4 regions of the Halomonas sp. BN3-1 genome follow, and region 2 is predicted to be linked to each of the others. Evidence: predicted binding sites of a transcription regulator. Region 2 holds the regulator's gene; each other region holds the start of a gene.
The links. Region 2 encodes sigma-54, which starts transcription at its own class of promoters, with help from an activator protein. Its sites were predicted from a motif close to TGGCACNNNNNTTGCTNT; they were not measured.

Region 1: a site for sigma-54 is predicted at 2,588-2,605, ahead of C9F12_RS15515 (P-II family nitrogen regulator). Genes of this name have one in related genera too.
Region 3: a site for sigma-54 is predicted at 2,381-2,398, ahead of C9F12_RS04870 (sugar phosphorylase). Genes of this name have one in related genera too.
Region 4: a site for sigma-54 is predicted at 1,340-1,357, ahead of C9F12_RS10190 (urease accessory protein UreD). Genes of this name have one in related genera too.

The regions. Positions count from the first base shown of each region.
Region 1 covers NZ_PYVV01000011.1:71,722-76,525, reverse strand. The annotation lists gene C9F12_RS15530 (hypothetical protein) at 1-169, shown strand, start outside; gene C9F12_RS15525 (YifB family Mg chelatase-like AAA ATPase) at 278-1,783, opposite strand; gene C9F12_RS15520 (accessory factor UbiK family protein) at 1,903-2,283, opposite strand; gene C9F12_RS15515 (P-II family nitrogen regulator) at 2,669-3,007, shown strand; gene C9F12_RS15510 (ammonium transporter) at 3,057-4,307, shown strand; gene glnK (P-II family nitrogen regulator) at 4,498-4,804, shown strand, end outside.
Region 2 covers NZ_PYVV01000001.1:155,954-160,757, forward strand. The annotation lists gene rapZ (RNase adapter RapZ) at 1-184, opposite strand, end outside; gene ptsN (PTS IIA-like nitrogen regulatory protein PtsN) at 238-723, opposite strand; gene raiA (ribosome-associated translation inhibitor RaiA) at 729-1,037, opposite strand; gene C9F12_RS00710 (RNA polymerase factor sigma-54) at 1,197-2,609, opposite strand; gene lptB (LPS export ABC transporter ATP-binding protein) at 2,891-3,616, opposite strand; gene lptA (lipopolysaccharide transport periplasmic protein LptA) at 3,616-4,146, opposite strand; gene lptC (LPS export ABC transporter periplasmic protein LptC) at 4,159-4,734, opposite strand; gene C9F12_RS00730 (HAD hydrolase family protein) at 4,731-4,804, opposite strand, start outside.
Region 3 covers NZ_PYVV01000002.1:333,059-337,862, forward strand. The annotation lists gene dsbG (thiol:disulfide interchange protein DsbG) at 1-389, opposite strand, end outside; gene C9F12_RS04870 (sugar phosphorylase) at 548-2,305, opposite strand; gene nrdR (transcriptional regulator NrdR) at 2,499-2,984, shown strand; gene ribD (bifunctional diaminohydroxyphosphoribosylaminopyrimidine deaminase/5-amino-6-(5-phosphoribosylamino)uracil reductase RibD) at 2,981-4,141, shown strand; gene ribBA (bifunctional 3,4-dihydroxy-2-butanone-4-phosphate synthase/GTP cyclohydrolase II) at 4,350-4,804, shown strand, end outside.
Region 4 covers NZ_PYVV01000006.1:100,997-105,800, reverse strand. The annotation lists gene urtD (urea ABC transporter ATP-binding protein UrtD) at 1-336, shown strand, start outside; gene urtE (urea ABC transporter ATP-binding subunit UrtE) at 476-1,174, shown strand; gene C9F12_RS10190 (urease accessory protein UreD) at 1,431-2,354, shown strand; gene ureA (urease subunit gamma) at 2,416-2,718, shown strand; gene C9F12_RS10180 (urease subunit beta) at 2,793-3,146, shown strand; gene ureC (urease subunit alpha) at 3,143-4,804, shown strand, end outside.

The DNA of each region.
Region 1 (4,804 bases), on a different contig from region 2:
CAATCAATGGCTGGTCGATAGCCGACTGATCGCCGATGGCCCACGCCTGACGCTGTCTGACCGCGAGCTTCTGCCCTACCGCTTCGAACTCCGCCTGCGCCGCCCAGGCGACGGTGCCGCGCTGTGGTCCACGGTCATTAGCGGCGCCTTCGACGCCGACGCGCTCTAGGGCTTGCTGAAAAGTGCCTGCGCTCGTCGGCTTCTCGGGCAAGGCCTGGACCCGGGCAGGCGCTATGCCTTGCGAAAACAGGTGCATGGAGCGATCGTGCGGCGCCCGTCAGCCCTTGCGCAACAGCCGATCCAGCTGGCGATAGCCGATGGCCTCGATCAGGTCGTCACGGCACGGACGTTCGCGCCCGGCCAGGTCGGCCAGGGTCAGCGCCACCCGCAGCACCCGGTGGTAGGCCCGGGCGGACAGCCGCAGGCGCTCAAGCGACTGCGCCAGCCAGGTGCGCTCGGCCACCTCCAGGGCGCAGGCGCGCTCCAGCGCGGCGCCGGCGAGCTGGGCGTTGAGCGTCCCCCTCTGCTGCTGACGCTGACGCGCCGCCATCACGCGTCGGCGCACCATCTCGGTGCTTTCCCCCGGCTGATGCGACGTCAACTGTTCCACCGGCAGCGCCGGCACCTCCACCTGCAGGTCGATGCGATCTAGCAGGGGGCCGGACAGGCGCGCCTGATAGCGCTGGATCTGGGACGCGGTGCATACACAGTCCTGACGCGGATCACCCAGATGGCCGCAGGGGCAAGGATTCATTGCGGCAACGAGTTGAAAACGAGCAGGAAATCGTCGTTCGTGGCTGGCCCTGGCAATATGGATCTCGCCGCTTTCCAGCGGCTCGCGCAATACCTCCAGCACCTGGCGACTGAACTCCGGCAACTCGTCGAGAAACAGTACGCCGCGATGGGCCAGCGAGATCTCGCCGGGCCGCGGACGCGAGCCGCCACCGACCAGCGAGACCGCGCTGGCGGTGTGGTGAGGCGAGCGAAACGGACGACGGCCAAAGCCATCGGACAGGGGAAGCGCGCACACCGAGCGAATCGCCGCTACCTCCAGCGCCTCGTCATCGCCAAGCGGCGGCAGAAGCCCGGGCAGTCGGCTGGCCAATAACGTCTTGCCAGTGCCGGGCGGCCCGGCAAACAACAGGTTGTGCCCACCCGCCGCCGCCACCTCCAGCGCTCGCCGGGCCTGATACTGGCCACGCACATCGCACAGATCCAGCGCCGCAGGCCCGTCTTGCGGCGGTGCGGCGGGTAGGTGAGCAGCGAGGGGAATGCGCCCGGCCAGGTGGGCGACGACGTCGAGCAGGTGTGCCGCCGGCAGCACCTCCAGGCCATTGACCAGGGCCGCCTCATCGGCGTTGGCCTCGGGCAGGATCAGGCGCCGCCCGGCCTGACGGGTGGCCATGGCGAAGGGCAGCATGCCGGCTACCGGCCGCAACCGACCATCGAGGGCCAGTTCGCCGGCGCACTCGACACCCTCCAGTGCGGCGGCGGGCAACTGACCGGAAGCCACCAGCAGACCCAGCGCGATGGGCAAATCGAAGCGTCCACCCTCCTTGGGCAGATCGGCGGGAGCAAGATTCAGGGTAATTCGACGTAGCGGGTAGTCGAGGCCGCAGGTGGCAAGGGCGCTGCGCACCCGTTCGCGGCTTTCGCGCACTGCGGTCTCGGGCAGGCCGACCAAGGTCATGCCCGGCAGGCCGTTGGCCAGGTGTACCTCGACCTGCACCTCGGGGGCGTCCAGCCCCAGTCCCGCACGGGTGGCAATGATGGCAAGCGTCATGGGCTCCCTGCCTGACGGAAGGCTCATGACCAGTAGAGCACGCCCACCTCACCGGCGCCGCATGCCGGCCCCCCGCCAGGGCGGGCCGGCATATCTTGTGACGTTCTGCGTCCGAAGCCTCAGGCGGAGGGCTTGTCGGCTGAACCGCTCGACGCCTCGTCCTGCTTGCCCTGTTCCGGCACCGGCGGCACCGGTACCTCGGCGGCTTCCTCGGCCACGGCTGGCGCCGCGGTCGTTTCGCTAGCGGGCGCTGCACGTTCCTCGACCAGGCTCTCCAGCGCCGCTACCTGCTTTTCCAGCGCCTCGACCCGGGAGCGGGTGCGCTGCAACACGTCCATGAGGATGTCGAAATCCTCGCGTGACACCAGTTCGAGACGATCGAAGGCGCCACGCACCACCTGCTGGACCCCCTTCTGGATGTCTTCCGGGGCCTGGGAGGCGCCCTGCAAGCGCTCGCCGATCTGCTGTGCCAAACGGCTGATGCGATCCTGACTGACCATGATGGCTCTCCTTGAAACGTCGATGGGAACTCCGTTGCCGACAGGATACGCAAGCCGGGCGCCCAACGCATGCTTCGTGGCCCTTGCCCAGCGACGCCCGGCGCATTGGCGACTCCCTGATACCAGCACGCGACCCATTGCTCCACCCAGCACAACATGCTCGCCAATGACGCACCACCAATACGCGCCAGCACCAAAACAGTGCATTAACTTTGATGCAGTGCCGCAAACTCGCGGGTGTTTTTCGTCTCTAGCTTTCAAGAACAACCACAAGCCATTGTAAACAAAGCTTTTGCCAAATTTATGGCACGTATATCGCTATGCATAGATATCCATGCACCGAGCGGAAACAAGCCGCCACCTTATGCACGTAGGGAGCCATGCCATGAAACTGATCACCGCCATCATCAAGCCCTTCAAGCTGGACGACGTCCGCGAGGCGCTGGCCGACAACGGCGTCCAGGGCATCACCGTGACCGAGGTCAAGGGCTTCGGCCGCCAGAAGGGCCACACCGAGCTATACCGCGGCGCCGAGTATGTCGTCGACTTTCTGCCCAAGGTGAAAGTCGAGGTTGCGATCGACGAGGCCCGACTGGACAGCGTGCTGGAAGCCATCTGCAACGCGGCCAACAGCGGCAAGATCGGTGACGGCAAGGTGTTCGTCACGCCGCTGGAAGACGTCATCCGCATTCGCACCGGCGAGCGCGGCTCCGACGCGGTCTGATCCCCGTCCCCTGACCCGACTTCCGATAAAAATATAGCGAGACACTTCCATGGTCGATATCAGTGAACTCAGCTACGCGCTGGACACCTTCTACTTCCTTATCTGCGGCGCCCTGGTCATGTGGATGGCCGCCGGTTTTGCCATGCTCGAGGCCGGCCTGGTCCGGGCCAAGAACACCGCCGAGATTCTGACCAAGAACATCGTGCTGTTCGCGGTCGCCTGCACCATGTATCTGCTGGTGGGCTACGCCCTGATGTACTCCTCCGACGCCGGCGGCTTCATCCCCAACCTCGGCTTCTTGATCGGCGCCGAAAACAGCGTCGATGCGGTGCTGGCAGGTGGTGAAGACGCGCCCTACTACTCGGCCCGCGCCGACTTCTTCTTCCAGGTCGTGTTCGTGGCCACCGCCATGTCGATCGTCTCCGGCGCTGTCGCCGAGCGCATGAAACTGTGGGCCTTCCTGGCCTTCGCCGTGGTCATGACCGCCGTGATCTATCCGGTCTCCGGCTACTGGACCTGGGGCGGCGGCTGGTTGTCCGAAGCAGGCTTCTCCGACTACGCAGGTTCCGGCATTGTCCACATGGCGGGTGCCGCTGCAGCCCTGGCCGGTGTGCTGGTGCTCGGTCCGCGCAAGGGCAAGTACGGCAAGAACGGCGCCATCTACGCCATCCCCGGTGCCAACATGCCGCTGGCGACCCTGGGTACCTTCGTCCTGTGGCTGGGCTGGTTCGGCTTCAACGGCGGCTCCGAGCTCAAGCTCTCCGACGTGTCTTCCGCCAACAACATGGCCCAGGTGCTGGTGAACACCAACGCTGCCGCCGCCGGGGGTGTCATCGCCGCGCTGATCCTGGCCAAGATCTGGTTCCGCAAGGCTGACCTGACCATGGCCCTGAACGGCGCCATCGCTGGCCTGGTCTCCATCACCGCCGACCCGCTGTCCTCCACGGCCCTCGGCGCCACCCTGATCGGTGCAGTCGGCGGTATCCTGGTGGTGGTCGCCATCGTGGTCCTCGACAAGCTGCGCCTGGACGATCCGGTCGGTGCCATCTCCGCCCACGGTGTGGCCGGTATCTGGGGTGTCCTGGCGGTCCCGCTGAACAACGCCGACGCCACCTTCGGCGCCCAGATGCTCGGCATCATCGGCATCTTCGCCTGGGTCTTCATCGCTAGCCTGGTCGTGTGGCTGATCATCAAGGCAATCATGGGTGTGCGTGTCAGCGAAGAAGAAGAATACGAAGGCGTCGACCTGGCCGAATGCGGTCTCGAAGCCTACCCCGAGTTTAACGTCGCCAAGAAGTAAGCCTGAGCTTACCCGCGACACCAGTGAGCTGGCGTGCTCCTCCTGGCCCCTTCGGGGGCCTTTTTTATTGCTGTTCGCCAGGGGTATGCTTTGTCACACTAGTCAGGACAGGCGCAACGGCGCGCCGCCAACGGGTTGGCGCCAGGCACGACCGACGCCGCCCCCACACGGACAGGATGAGGAACCCGCCATGAAACTGGTGACCGCGATTATCAAGCCATTCAAGCTCGACGACGTCCGCGAGTCGCTCTCCGAGATCGGTGTTCAGGGCATCACCGTCACTGAAGTGAAGGGCTTTGGCCGTCAGAAGGGCCACACCGAGCTGTACCGGGGAGCCGAGTACGTGGTCGACTTTCTGCCCAAGGTGAAGCTTGAGGTGGCGGTCGACGACGGTATGACCGAGCAGGTCATCGAAGCCATCGTCCAGGTCGCCAACACCGGCAAGATCGGTGATGGCAAGATCTTCGTCACCCCGCTGGAACAGGTCATTCGTATCC
Region 2 (4,804 bases):
GCAGGTTGCGGGCGTCGACGCTGACGGCGATACGGCGGGAATGACCGTTTTCCAGCTCGTCCACCAGGGCGCCCAGCAAGGTCGCGGGAAGGTTGTCGATGGCGTAGAACCCCAGGTCCTCCAGGGCTTGAAGGGCCACGGACTTTCCCGAGCCGGAGCGACCACTGATGATCACGAGCTGCATGTCCTGTCTCCTTGGGCAGGCGTCCATTGCTGATGGCCTAGGCAAGGCCGCGATCAGGAGGGAGTGTCGTCCCCTGGCGCCTGTTGGCGGATGGCTTCCTGCAGGCGCTCGTGAAGCTCGCGCTGGGAGCTGGCGTGGCGCAGACGGTGACGTGTGTCGGCGTCGTTCATGACGCCGGCGACCTGGCCGAGCAGGGCGAGATGGGCGTCGTCGGCCTCTTCCGGTACCAGCAGTACGAACACCAGATCGACGGGCTCACCATCGATGGCATCGAAGTCGACAGGTTCCGCGAGTTTGAGGAAGCCGGAGATGGGCGCCTTGCAGTGGGGGTTGCGGGCATGGGGAATGGCGACGCCATTGCCTATGCCGGTACTGCCCAGGCGCTCACGTCCGATCAGCCGACTGAAGACCTCCTGGCTGTCCAGGCTCGGGGTGTTCTGCGCAATGAAGGTGCTGAAAAACTCCAGCACCCTCTTCTTGCTGCCTCCCGGGACATCGAACAATGTGCGCTCGGGAGGGAGAATGGCTTCCAATGTCATGAGAGTCAGCGAATTCCGGCGCCTTGGGCGCGGGCTTGGGATTTTTCCTTGTGCTTGACCAGCTGGCGGTCCAGCTTGTCGGCAAGGGCGTCGATAGCAGCATACATGTCGCCGTCCTGCGCTTCGGCATGCAGGTCGGCACCGGCGGCGTGAAGGGTGCAGGCGGCCAGCTGGCGTTCCTTTTCCACCGAGAGGGTCACCTGGACGTTGGTGATGTTGTCGTAGTGGCGCTCCACACGGGTGAGCTTCTCTTGTACGTAGTCACGCAGGGGATCGGTCAATTCGACGTGGTGGCCGGTGATGTTGACTTGCATGACAGGCTCCTTGCTCTTTCGGGTGGTGGCTTGATTGTAACCCTTTTTCCGATCCTGCAAACCCCCTCGACGCTACGCAGAAAGACGCAGATGTCATGCGAAATTTCAAGTGCTTGCGCTTTCCCGATAACTAGGCTAGCGACGCCGCAGCGCAAGGCCTCAGCGCAGTCGCTTGCGCTCGCTGGAAGACGGAATATTCATGGCTTCCCGGTACTTTGCCACGGTGCGTCTGGCGACATTGACGCCGTCTTCCGCCAGCAATTCCACCAGTTTGCTGTCCGACAGAGGTTTGCGGGCAGGTTCCTTTTGAATCAACGATTTGATCATGGCGCGGATGGCGGTACTGGAATGGGCGTCGCCATCCTGGCCGACCTGGCTCGAGAAAAAATACTTCAACTCGAACACGCCGCGAGGCGTGTGCACGAACTTCTGGGTGGTCACGCGGGAGATGGTGGACTCGTGCATCTCCACCTTGTCTGCGATATCGGCCAGCACCAACGGTTTCATGGCCGCTTCTCCCTGCTCGAGGAAGTCGATCTGACGCACCATGATTTCCCGGCCGACCTTCAGTAAGGTGTCGTTGCGGCTGGACAGACTCTTGATCAGCCAGCGCGCCTCCTGCAGGTGGTCCTTGAGGAACTGGTTGTCCTGGCTCTTGTCCGCGCGCCGAATCAGTGCAGCGTAGTCGGGCTGGATGCGCAGTCGGGGCATTGCATCCGGGTTGAGTTCAACGCGCCAGCCCTCTTCGGTGTGGCGTACCACCAGGTCGGGTATGACGTAGTCGTTATCGCTGTCACCGAACTGGCTGCCGGGACGTGGGTCGAGGCTCCGGATCAGCTCGATGACGCTGTCGAGTTGGTCGTCATCGAGTCCTAGTCGGCGCTTCAGCAGACGTCGGTCGCCGCTGGCCAGCGCCTCGAGAAACTGTCTTACCAGTCGTCCGGCCTGGGGCAGCAGGACGGTATCGCGAGGCAGGCTATCCAGTTGCAGCATCAGACACTCGCGCAGGTCGCGGGCGAACACTCCGGTCGGTTCGAACTGTTGCAGCCGAACCAGCACCGCCTCCACCTTGGCGAGGGGAGGGGGGCGACGACCGTCTTGCTCGAGCCCCTGGGCAATGTCATCCAGTGTCTGCTCGAGATAGCCGTCGGCGTTGACCGCGTCGAGCAGGCTCTCGGCGATCAGGCGCTCCTGGTCGCTGACGTCGAGCATCGCCAGTTGCCAGCTCAGGTGGCTGTGCAGTGACTGGGAGCTTGCCTGGCGCTCGAAATCCGGCGCCTCGCCACTGCCGGCGGGGGTGGTGCCCAGGTCCTGGTAGGTGTCGGACCAGTCGCTGTCCACACTGAGTTCCGAGGGAATCTGATCCGCCCAGTCATCTTCCACGGCTTCCCTGGTCTGCTGTTCGCCGAACTCGTCCTCGAGTTCGAGCATGGGGTTGGCCTCCAGCGCCTGCTGGACCTCCTGGCGCAGGTCCAGGGTCGAAAGCTGCAGCAGGCCGATCGCCTGTTGCAGTTGCGGGGTCATGGTCAGCTGGGTACCGATGCGCAGCTGCAGTGACGCCTTGAGGGCCATGGGTCGGGATCCACCAGTGTTGTCGAAAGGCTTTACCCTAACGACGAGTCATCAGACATGCAAGCATCTTGCCAAGTTGGTGTTTTTTGACCTGTGGGAGGGAGTGTAAAGGTCGATGTGGAACAACTTGGTAGGGGGGAGGTGCTTCTTTCGAGGGAGGCCCTGTGTGCAAGGTGAGGCCGACCCTTTCGGGGCCGGCGGTTGGATGCTGATGCTGGCAAGTGTTGCGGCCGCTTGATGCGACTGCGACTGCGACTGCGGCTGTCGGGCGGCCCTGCGGTCTAGAGGCGGAAGTTCTCGCCCAGGTAGACCTCCTTGACGCGCTGGTTGGCGAGGATGGACTCGGCGCTGCCCTCGGCGATGATCTGGCCGTCGCCGACGATGTAGGCACGATCGCAGATATCGAGGGTCTCGCGCACGTTGTGATCGGTGATCAGGACGCCGATATCGCGGGCCTTGAGTTGACGAATGATGGACTTGATCTCGCCCACCGAGATCGGGTCGACCCCGGCGAAGGGTTCATCGAGCAGGATAAAGGCCGGCTCGGTGGCCAGGGCGCGAGCGATCTCGACCCGGCGCCGCTCCCCGCCGGACAGGCTCATGCCGGGGTTGTCACGAATATGGCTGACGTGGAAATCCTCGAGGAGTTGCTCGAGACGTGCTTCTCGGCCCTCGCGGTCGAGGTCCTTGCGGGTCTCGAGGATCGCCATGATGTTGTCGGCCACCGACAGCTTGCGAAAGATCGAAGCCTCCTGAGGCAGGTAGCCGATACCGGCCAGCGCGCGCTGGTGCATGGCCGCGCGGCTCAGGTCCCGATCATCGATGCTGATGCTGCCGGCGTCGGCTCTGACCAGGCCGACGATCATGTAGAAGGAGGTGGTCTTGCCGGCCCCGTTGGGGCCCAGCAGACCGACGATGCTGCCCTGCTCGATCGACAGGCTGATGTCCTGGACGACGCGACGCTTCTTGTAGCTCTTGGCCAGATGGCGAGCGTGGAGAGTCTTCATCAGTTTCCTTGGCTTTCCGGCTCGAGGGTCATGCGAATGCGCTGTTCGCCCTGGACGCCCTGGGCGCTGGAGCGGGCCTGGACCACGCGGCGATCGAGGAAGTACTCCAGATAGGCACCGTCGAAGGTGTCATTGGCCTTGTGCAGCTCAGCCTGGTCGATCAGCTCCATGCGGCGTTCGGCCACGTGGTAGATCACCTTGCGGCCCCAGCCCTTGACCACCGGTTCTTCCGGGGATGGCTTCTGCTCGAGGTAGGCACGTGAGCCGGTCGCGGTCGCCAGTGACAGTTGTCCCTGGTCGTTGCGCTGGATCTCGACGCGTTCGCCGGTGAGGATCATGCTGCCTTGCACAATGCGCACGTCGCCGGTATAGACCGCGGTACCGGCGCGATCATCGAGATCCAGCTGGTCGGCCTCCACCTGAATCGGTGCGCTGCGATCACTTTCCAGCGCCAGGACACTGCTGCCGGTGGCGCCGGCGGCCAGGCCAAGGGCCAGGGCAAGCAGGAGGGCGGGACTTGGACGCATCATGGAAGGGGCTCCTTATTGAGGCTCTGGCGGATGATGACCGGTGACATTGTCGGTCAGGCGAGCGGTATTGTCATGGATCCAGGCGTCGAAGCGCTCCCCTTGCATCTGTTGAGGGGGTTGGCGTAGGACGGCTGGCGTTTCGCTCCAGACATGGCCACTGTCGCTGTCGTAGACCAATACCTCTGTATCAAGCTGCCAACGCTCCGCGGGGGCCTCGAGATGGGCGTCGCCCGACAGGGTCAGGGGGTTGCCGTCCGGACCCAGTTCACCGTTGTCGGCGTCGGCGATCCACTCTCGGCCGCTGTCGTCGATCAGCGCAAGGTCCGGCTGGTCCACCCGGGTGATGTCGTCGAGCGGTGTGTGCACAAGGCGTGGCGTATCGATGCGCTGATGGGGGGTGCCCTGGGCATCGAAGCGGGTCAGGCGGGCATCCACCAGGTAGTAGTCGGGCTCGCCGGCCTTGTCATTGGGTACCAGGTCGGGGACGTTGCTCTCGCGGGGGTCGAGCAACGTCAGGCCGCCACCGAGTACCAGCAGCAGGATGACCAGCCAGAAGCGAAAGCCTGGACGCAGTGCGCTCAGTTTCATGTCAGCGGTCCGTTGCTCAGGTAGCTGTCGATGATATCGTCGAGGCGGCCCTGGGCCATCAGCAGGGTGT
Region 3 (4,804 bases), on a different contig from region 2:
TCGGCGATCCAGGCGCTGTCCTCAAGGCTCTGCCAGGTGGTCTCGTCCTGGGGCCCGCGTACCAGGCGCTCCAGCGGCGCCTCCGACAGATTGTTGGCGTCGGCATCGATCAGATTGCCGACGATGGCGTGCTCGCCATCCTCGGTGACGAAGATGGTCATCGGCTGTCCGCGATGGCTGGCGGCGAAGCCGCTGAGCCCACCCGGCGCGTCGAATTCACCGTGCACCTCAAGACCTTCCTCTTCCAGCGCCTCGATGGGGGCGGGGTGGTCCTCGGCCTCGACGCTGGACAGTGGCATCAGGCCGAAGGCCACCGCCGCCAGGGTCATGAAGGAACGCTGATGGCGGGGCAGGTCGGGCAGGCGGGGCAGTCGGGGGCGGCGGGGCATGTCGTTACTCTCCGGCATCTTGTAGGACGAATCCCGCGACAAGCGAGAATCACTCGCACTAGGACAGCAGCAAACGCCTTCGGTTCGACCGCTGACGTCGCCGGGCAGTGAAAGCGCCAGGGCCGCGCTGTTGTGCGATACACCGAGCGTGCGGCGACTTATCTGTCGGTGCGCACCAGCCACAGTGAACGATAGGGGGCCAGGGTGTCGACGGGCTGCCAGGCGCCCCCTTCCAGCAGGTCCTGCCAGCCGGACTGGTCGAGGCCGTCCAGTACCAGTGGCTGAGGCCGATCGGTGACGTTGTGAATGGCCAACAGTCGACGGCCATCGTCCAGGGGGCCGCGCTGGATCGCCAGCAGCTCCGGTGGTGTGGGGATGACCGTCTGGGCCGCATCGGGGTGGAAGCAGGGTTCCCTGCGACGGATCTCGAGACGGCGGGTGAGGGCGAAGAACACCTCGCGGGTCGGCGTGTGACGGCTGTCCAGCAGAGGTTCCAGCTCCTGGCGGTCCCAGCGCTTGCGATTGATCGAACGCAGGCGTCCGCTGCGTTCGACCCCGTCGTGGTCGTTCTGGGTGGCGGTCAGGCAGTGCAGGTAGACGCCGGGGATACCCTTCAGCACCAGCATCAGGTGCTGGCTCAACAGGAAGCGCTCGACCTGCCACGGGTCGGGTCCGCGCCGGGTCCCGCTCATGGCATCGAACCAGGTGATATTGAGCTCGTAGGGGCTGTCGCTGCCGTCGGCCTGCCGGCGCATGCTGACGAAGCCACCGAAGCGCTGCATCAAGGCGACCAGGGCGTCGATCTCGTGGCCTTCCAGCCAGCCTTCCAGCGGGCGCACACCAATGCCATCGTGGCTGGCGGTGAAATTCAGATAGCTGCAGCCGGCGGGGAGCTCGGGCAGGCTGTCGAGCCAGCGCGCCAGGGTGCCGGCCTCGCCACTGGTCAAGGTGTGCAGCAACAGAGGTGGCAGCGGGAACTGGTAGACCAGGTGGGCCTCGTCGGGCGGCGTGTCCTGTCGCTCCAGGCCGAAGTAGCTGATGTTCTCGGCGTGGGGCACATTGGTCTCGGTGATGATCAGGGTGCCGGGGGCGACGTGGTCGACCACCGCCCGCAACAGCCGCACCACCGCGTGGGTCTCGGGAAGGTGGATACAGCGGGTGCCGGGGCGTTTCCACAGGAAGGCGACGGCGTCCAGCCGGACGATGCGGGCGCCCTGCTGCAGGTAGAACAGCAGGATGCCGACGAATTCGATCAACACGTCGGGGTTGGCGAAGTTGAGGTCGATCTGGTCCTCGGAGAAGGTCGCCCACAGGTGACGAACGCCACGGCGGGTACTGACGGGGACCAGCAGCGGCGAGCTGCGCGGACGCACCACCTCGCTGAGATCGGTATCGGGGTCCATCTCGATGAAGTAGTCGCGCCCGGGCAGGTTGCCGCCGAGATAGTCGGCGAACCACAGCGATTCCCGCGAGACATGGTTGAGCACCAGGTCCACCATCAGATCATGGTGACTGGCCAGGCGCCGGATATCGCGCCAGTCGCCCAGTTTCGGGTCGACCTCGCGATAGTGGATCACCGAGAAGCCGTCGTCGCTGCTCCAGGGGAAGAAGGGCAGCACATGGACACCGCTGAAGACGGTCTTCAGGCGCTTGCTCAGGAACTCATCGAGTACCGCCAGGGGGGGCTTGTCGGCATCCAGCAGCGAGTCGCCATAGACGATCAGCCACTGGTCCTGCTCGCTCCACAGCGTCTGGCGTGCACCATGACGGTGCCTCAACCCGGCCCCCTGCGCGTCGATCAGGCGCAGCAGACGGCGCAGGACCTCTTCGCTGCGTGCACCATAGAGAGGCGCGAGCAGCTCTGCGGCACGCTGGCGAAAGTCGTCGGGTTCCAGGGGGGAGAGGTGGCTTGCCATGGTGTCCTCCGCAGGCGTGGGGGCGCCTTGCCCCGTGAGCGCTCGCCATTTCATTGACGGCTAGAAAGAAAGTATCAAGCACAGGGCGTGCCAACTCAGCTGAAATCGCGGATGACCTGGGCCATTGCGCTGGGCGGGGCTGGCCTCAGCCGTTACACTATGGCGACATATTTTTCCTGCCGGACTGTCCGCTATGCATTGCCCCTTCTGTGGCGCCCAAGAGACCCGAGTGACTGACTCCCGGCTGGTCGCCGAAGGTGATCAGGTGCGCCGACGGCGGCAGTGTGCTGGCTGCGGCGAGCGCTTCACCACCTACGAGACCGCTGAACTTATCATGCCACGGATCATCAAGGCCGATGGCTCGCGGGAGGTGTTCGACGAGATCAAGCTGCGGGCCGGCATGCTGCGGGCGCTGGAAAAGCGCCCGGTCAGCGCCGAGTCGATCGAGGCGGCGGTGGAACGTATCCGCCAGAACCTGCGCGCACGGGGCGAGCGCGAGGTCCAGGCGCGGGTGGTCGGTGAAGAGGTGATGAATGCCCTGAAGCGCCTCGATCAGGTGGCGTATATCCGCTTTGCCTCAGTCTATCGACGGTTTCAGGATATCGACGAATTTCGCGCCGAGATCGACCGCCTGGCCCAGGAGCCGAGTTTCTCGCCCGACACCGGGGAGAGCACATGAATCCGACGGACATCACGCCAGGCCAGGATGAAGCCTGGATGGCCAGGGCATTGAAGCTGGCCGAACGCGGTCGCTACACAACCATGCCCAATCCGAGGGTCGGCTGCGTACTGGTCAAGCACGGCAAGCATCTGGCCGACGGCTACCATCAGCGCGCCGGGGAACCCCACGCCGAGGTCCATGCACTCGAGGCTGCCGGTGAGCACGCCCGAGGCGCCACCGCCTACGTGACGCTGGAACCCTGCTCCCACCAGGGGCGCACAGGGCCTTGCTGCGATGCCTTGATCAAGGCCGGTGTCGCCAGGGTGGTGGTAGCCATGCAGGATCCCAATCCTCAGGTGGCGGGACGCGGTATCGCACGCCTGCGTGACGCCGGGGTCGAGGTAAGGCTCGGTTGCCTCGAGGCGGACGCCCAGGTATTGAACGCCGGCTTCGTGTCGCGCATGACCCGGGGGCGTCCACGGGTCAGCCTCAAGCTCGCCATGAGCCTCGACGGCCGTACCGCCATGGCCTCCGGCGAGTCCCAGTGGATCACCGGTGCCGAGGCTCGGCGTGACGTCCAGCGGCTGCGGGCTCAGAGCTGCGCCATCCTCACCGGGGTGGATTCGATCATCTTCGACAACTCGCGGCTGACGGTGCGTGCCGATCAGCTCGGGCTCGATGACGCCGAAGTCATCGCCCGACGCCAGCCGCTTAGGGTCGTGGTGGACTCGCGCCTGCGCATGCCGCTGGCCGCTGCCTGCCTGAGCGAGCCAGGGGAGACGCTGGTGGTCTGCGTCGAGGGCAGCGAATCCCCTCGCAGAGACGCGCTGATGCGCTCCGGCGCGCGGGTGCTGGAGATGCCAGCAGGCGACGACGGCCGCGTCGATCTTGGCGCACTGCTCAAGTGGCTCGGTGACGAGGGCGGCTGCAACGAGCTGTTGGTGGAGACCGGCGCGACCCTGGCAGGTGCCTTGATGGATGCCTGTCTGGTGGACGAGTTGCGTCTTTACATGGCGCCGACCCTGCTCGGCTCCGACGCGCGCGGGCTGATGGCGTTGTCGGGCATCGAACGCATGGCCGAGCAGCGGCCTCTGGAAATTCTCGATATCCGTGCCCTCGGCAAGGACTGGCGTATTCTGGCGCGCCCGGCGCTGGCCGCCTGCGCCGAGCACTGATTCGACGAAAGTCGCCGGGGGATCGCAGTAGCGGGGCTTCATATAAGCGGCGCCCAACGCGGAGTCGCAGTGTCCGATCTTGATATAAGCGGCGCCCGACGCCCTGTCAGGTCTTTGTCTTTGACTGGCGCCCGACGCCGCGCCACGGTACCCTGACGCGGTTTCTGGCCGCCGTCGCGAGTGGCCATTTTAGATCCAGGGAGCATACATGTCGCAGTCTTCCAGCGGGGGCCTGGCCCCTATTGCCGAACTCGTCGAGGATATCCGCCAGGGCCGTATGGTGATCCTGATGGACGACGAGGATCGGGAAAACGAAGGTGACATCATCATGGCCGCCGAGAAGGTCGAGGCCTGGCACATCAACTTCATGGCGGTTCACGCCCGTGGTCTGATCTGCATGCCGATGACCCGGGAGCGCTGCGAACAGCTCAAGCTGCCGCTGATGGTGCAGGACAACGGCTCCGGTTTCGGTACCAAGTTCACCCTGTCCATCGAGGCCGCCGAAGGGGTCAGCACCGGCATCTCCGCTGCTGACCGCGCACGCACGGTGCAGGCCGCCAGCGCGCGCAATGCCAAGGCAGAAGACATCGTCCAGCCCGGCCACATCTTTCCGCTGATGGCCGAGCCCGGCGGCGTGCTCAGGCGCGCCGGCCACACTGAGGC
Region 4 (4,804 bases), on a different contig from region 2:
AGTCGCCGCCAGGCGGGCATCCTGTCCCACGGACAGAAGCAGTGGCTCGAGATCGGCATGCTGTTGATGCAGCGCCCTCGACTGTTGCTGGTCGACGAGCCGGTGGCGGGGATGACCGAGCAGGAGATGGAGCGTACCGCAGAGCTATTGTTGAGCCTCGCCGGCAAGCACTCGGTGGTGGTGGTGGAACACGATATGGGCTTTGTGCGTTCGATCGCCCGCACGGTGACGGTGCTGCATCAGGGCTCGGTGCTGGCCGAGGGCAGTATGGACAAGGTGGCAAGCGACCCCAGGGTGATCGAGGTCTACCTGGGTGGCGACGAGGAGGCGGCATGATCGGACTGGAGCGGGTACCTCAGCAGTCTTCGGTAAGAGCGCTGTACTGGGCGGACGGCGCATCCCGCGGCAGGCTGGCCACGCTGTGGGCGAAGGTCTGCGGCCGGTGGGGGCAGGAGACAGGCAAGGAGGTGGATCGATGCTGAGCATTCGCGGGCTCAATCAGTTCTATGGCGAGAGCCACACCCTGTGGGATCTCGATCTCGACGTGCCCAGGGCGGCCTGTACCTGTGTGCTGGGTCGCAATGGCGTCGGCAAGACCACCCTGATGAAGGCGATCATGGGCGAGGTGCCAATCACCGGCGGTGAGCTTCGCTACGCCGACGGTGTCGCGCTGGAGAGCCGTCGCCTCGAGGATCGCTCACGCCTGGGCGTGGGATACGTGCCCCAGGGACGCCAGATCTTTCCGCTGATGACGGTGGAGGAGAACCTGCGCACTGGCCTTGCCGCCCGTGGTGATGGCCTGCGCCAGGTGCCCGAACGGATCTATGAGCTGTTCCCGGTGCTCAAGGAGATGCGTCACCGGCGTGGCGGCGATCTGTCCGGCGGTCAGCAGCAGCAGCTGGCGATCGGGCGCGCCCTGGTGATCGAGCCGAAGCTGTTGATCCTCGACGAGCCGGGGGAGGGCATCCAGCCCAATATCGTCGCCCAGATCGGCGAAGTCATCCGTCGGTTGATCGCCGATGATGGGCTGACCGTGCTGCTGGTGGAGCAGAAACTGCCCTTTGCCCGTCGCTTCGCCGACCACTTCGCCATCCTCGATCGCGGGCGGAGAGTCGCCGTCGGTGATATCGGTGAGCTCGACGACGCCGTGGTGAAGCGCTACCTGACCGTCTGAGCGGTAGCGCGTCAATCAGGATGAATCGCTGCACATCAATGGTGCGCAATCGTAAGGTTGCGCACTTTTTTTGTGCGCGGCCAAAGGCGTGCTTTTCTCTGGTGCAATCCTTGGCTGTTTAATAAGAAATTGAAAAATAAGTAGAAAAATAGAGATTTGAGAAGCTGGTACGGGGCTTGCACCTTGATTGGGCAATGGTGGTGGCCTTTTTTACTTTCGCTTGCCACGCCGACTCGACGGACCGCCCGGGAGAGCCATGAGCGCGCAGACAACACAGGATTCGACCGATCGGCACGGCCATCGCTTCGACGAGGGACGGCGCTGGGAGGCCAGCCTCGATCTCGGCTTTCGCCATGATGGCCAGGCCACTCGCCTCTATCGAGTGGATCATCGCGGCCCCCTGCGGGTGCAGCGTCCCTTCTATCCCGAAGGCCGCGACGGCACCTGCCACGTCTATCTGCTGCATCCCCCGGGGGGCCTGGTCAGCGGCGATATCCTGGATATCCAGGCGCGGGTGGGCGCGGGGGCGCGGGCGCTGCTGACCACACCGGCGGCCAACAAGCTGTATCGGGCCGACCGCAACGCCGTGGCCTGGTCCCAGCGCACTCGTCTGGTGGTCGAGGAGGGCGGGCTGCTCGAGTGGTTGCCCCAGGAAACCATCGCCTTCGACGGCTCGCGAGGGGTGCAGGCCACCGAGATCGAGCTTTCCGGCAGCGCCCGCTGCCTGGGCTGGGAGGTGCTGGCGCTGGGCCGGCCGGCCAGTGACCTGCCGTTTGCCAGCGGCCACCTCGAACAGCGCTTTCGGTTATCCCGGGACGGACGACCACTGTGGATCGAGCGCCAGCCCCTCGACCCTGACCATCGTCGTTTTCACGGCGCCTGGGGGCAGCGAGGGTGCAGCGTCCAGGCAACCCTGTGGGCGGTCGGGCTCGAAGACGAGTCCGCGGCGATCGAACGTCTGCGCCAAGGGTTGGGGCAGGGAGGGAATGACCTTGCCGGCAGTCCCGGCGCTGGTGAAGCCGAGCGCTGGGCCGTCACTGTGCGTGATGGCGTCCTGCTGCTGCGCTACCTCGGTTACTCGCGGCGCGAGGCCTGGTCGCTGTGCGAGGCGGCCTGGACGTTGCTGCGTCCGATGCTGATGGATCGCGAGGCCTGTGTGCCACGCATCTGGTTTACCTGAATGTCATGCCGGGCGGGACAGGCGACCCCTGGCCACCCTGACCAACATCGAGGATGAAAGGATGGAGCTGACACCGCGTGACAAGGACAAGCTCTTGCTGTTTACCGCTGGCCTGGTGGCCGAGCGGCGACGCGCCAAGGGGCTCAAGCTGAACTATCCCGAGGCGGTGGCCTTGATCAGCTGCGAGATCATGGAGGGTGCCCGGGAAGGCCTGAGTGTGGCCGAGATGATGAGCCGAGGGCGCCAGATACTGGGGCGTGACGAGGTGATGGAAGGGGTGGCGGAAATGGTCGACGAGGTGCAGGTCGAGGCCACCTTTCCTGACGGCACCAAGCTGGTAACGGTGCACAACCCGATCTCGTGAGGTTGCCAGGCCCCGGCTTGATCCGGGGGCGACGCGACAGGCTCATACGCTGATACCAATAGGGAGGGCGCGGGATGATCCCCGGAGAATACCAACTGAAGGACGGTGACATCGCCCTGTGCGAGGGTCGCGACAGGGTCACGCTGGAGGTGGCCAATCGCGGAGATCGACCGATTCAGGTCGGATCCCACTATCACTTCGCCGAGACCAACCCGGCACTGGCGTTCGATCGCGACAGGGCGCGGGGCTTTCGTCTGGACGTGGCCGCGGGCAGCGCGGTGCGCTTCGAGCCGGGGCAGAGCCGTGAGGTCACCCTGGTAAGCTTCGCCGGACGTCGTCATATCTACGGCTTTCGCGGTGAAGTCATGGGCGCGCTGGACGATACGGGCGCACACAGCGGCGACAGCGGTCAGGAGGACGCCCGATGAAGATCAGTCGTCAGGCTTATGCCGACATCTATGGCCCCACCGTCGGCGACCGGGTGCGCCTGGGAGACACCGAGCTGTGGATCGAGGTAGAAAAGGACGCCACCCACTACGGCGACGAGGTCAAGTTCGGTGGTGGCAAGGTCATTCGTGACGGTATGGGGCAGAGCCAGCGTCTCGACCAGACGGTGATGGACACCGTCATCACCAATGCCCTGATCCTTGACTGGTGGGGCATCGTCAAGGCCGACGTGGGCCTCCAGGCGGGGCGCATCGCCGCCATCGGCAAGGCCGGCAATCCAGACACCCAGCCGGACGTCACCATCGTGATCGGACCCGGCACCGAGGTCATCGCCGGCGAGGGCAAGATCCTCACCGCCGGCGCCATCGACGCCCACGTGCACTTCATCTGTCCGCAGCTGGTGGACGAGGCCCTGGCCAGCGGCATCACCACCATGCTGGGGGGCGGTACCGGGCCTGCCACCGGATCGAACGCCACCACCTGCACGCCGGGGGCCTGGCACATCCATCAGATGCTCAAGGCCTGCGACAGCCTGCCGATGAACATCGGTCTGCTCGGCAAGGGCAACGCCAGTCTGCCTGAAGCGCTGGAGGCCCAGATCGAAGCGGGCGCCATGGGGCTGAAACTGCACGAGGACTGGGGTACCACCCCGGCCTCCATCGATACCTGCCTGAGCGTGGCCGAGCGCTACGACGTCCAGATCGCGATCCACACCGACACCCTCAACGAGTCCGGTTTCGTCGAGGACACCCTGGCGGCGTTCAAGCAGCGCGGCATCCATACCTACCATACCGAAGGCGCCGGGGGCGGCCACGCACCGGACATCATCACCGCCTGCTCGAAGGACTATGTGCTGCCGTCGTCGACCAACCCGACCCGGCCCTACACGGTGAACACCGTCGACGAGCACCTGGACATGCTGATGGTGTGTCATCACCTCGACCCCAATATTCCCGAGGACGTGGCTTTCGCCGATTCGCGCATTCGCCGCGAGACCATCGCCGCCGAGGACATCCTGCATGACCTCGGCGTCATCTCGATGATCGCCTCGGATTCCCAGGCCATGGGACGCGTCGGCGAGGTGGTGTGCAGGACCTGGCAGACCGCTCACAAGATGAAGGTGCAGCGTGGTTTACTGCCGGAAGATCAAGAACGTGGCGCCGACAACCTGCGTGCCCGCCGCTATGTGGCCAAGTACACCATCAACCCCGCCATCACCCACGGCCTGGCCGATGAGATCGGTTCTGTCGAGGTGGGCAAGCTGGCCGATCTGGTGCTGTGGGATCCGGCCTTCTTCGGCGTCAAGCCGGCGCTGGTGCTCAAGGGGGGAATGATCGCCATGGCCCCCATGGGCGACCCCAATGCCTCTATCCCGACTCCCCAGCCGGTGCACTACCGTCCGATGTTCGGGGCGCTGGGCCAGGCCGCCGCGGCGACCCGGGTGAGCTTCGTGTCTCAGGCCGCGCTGGATGCGGGGCTCAAGGATCGGCTGGGGCTTCAAAGCAGCCTGGTGGCCTGCCGGGATGTGCGTGCGGTGCGCAAGGGCGACATGAAGCTCAATGACCGTTGCCCGGATCTCAAGGTCGACGCCCAGACCTACGAGGTCACCTGCGATGGCGAGCTTCTGACCTGTGAACCG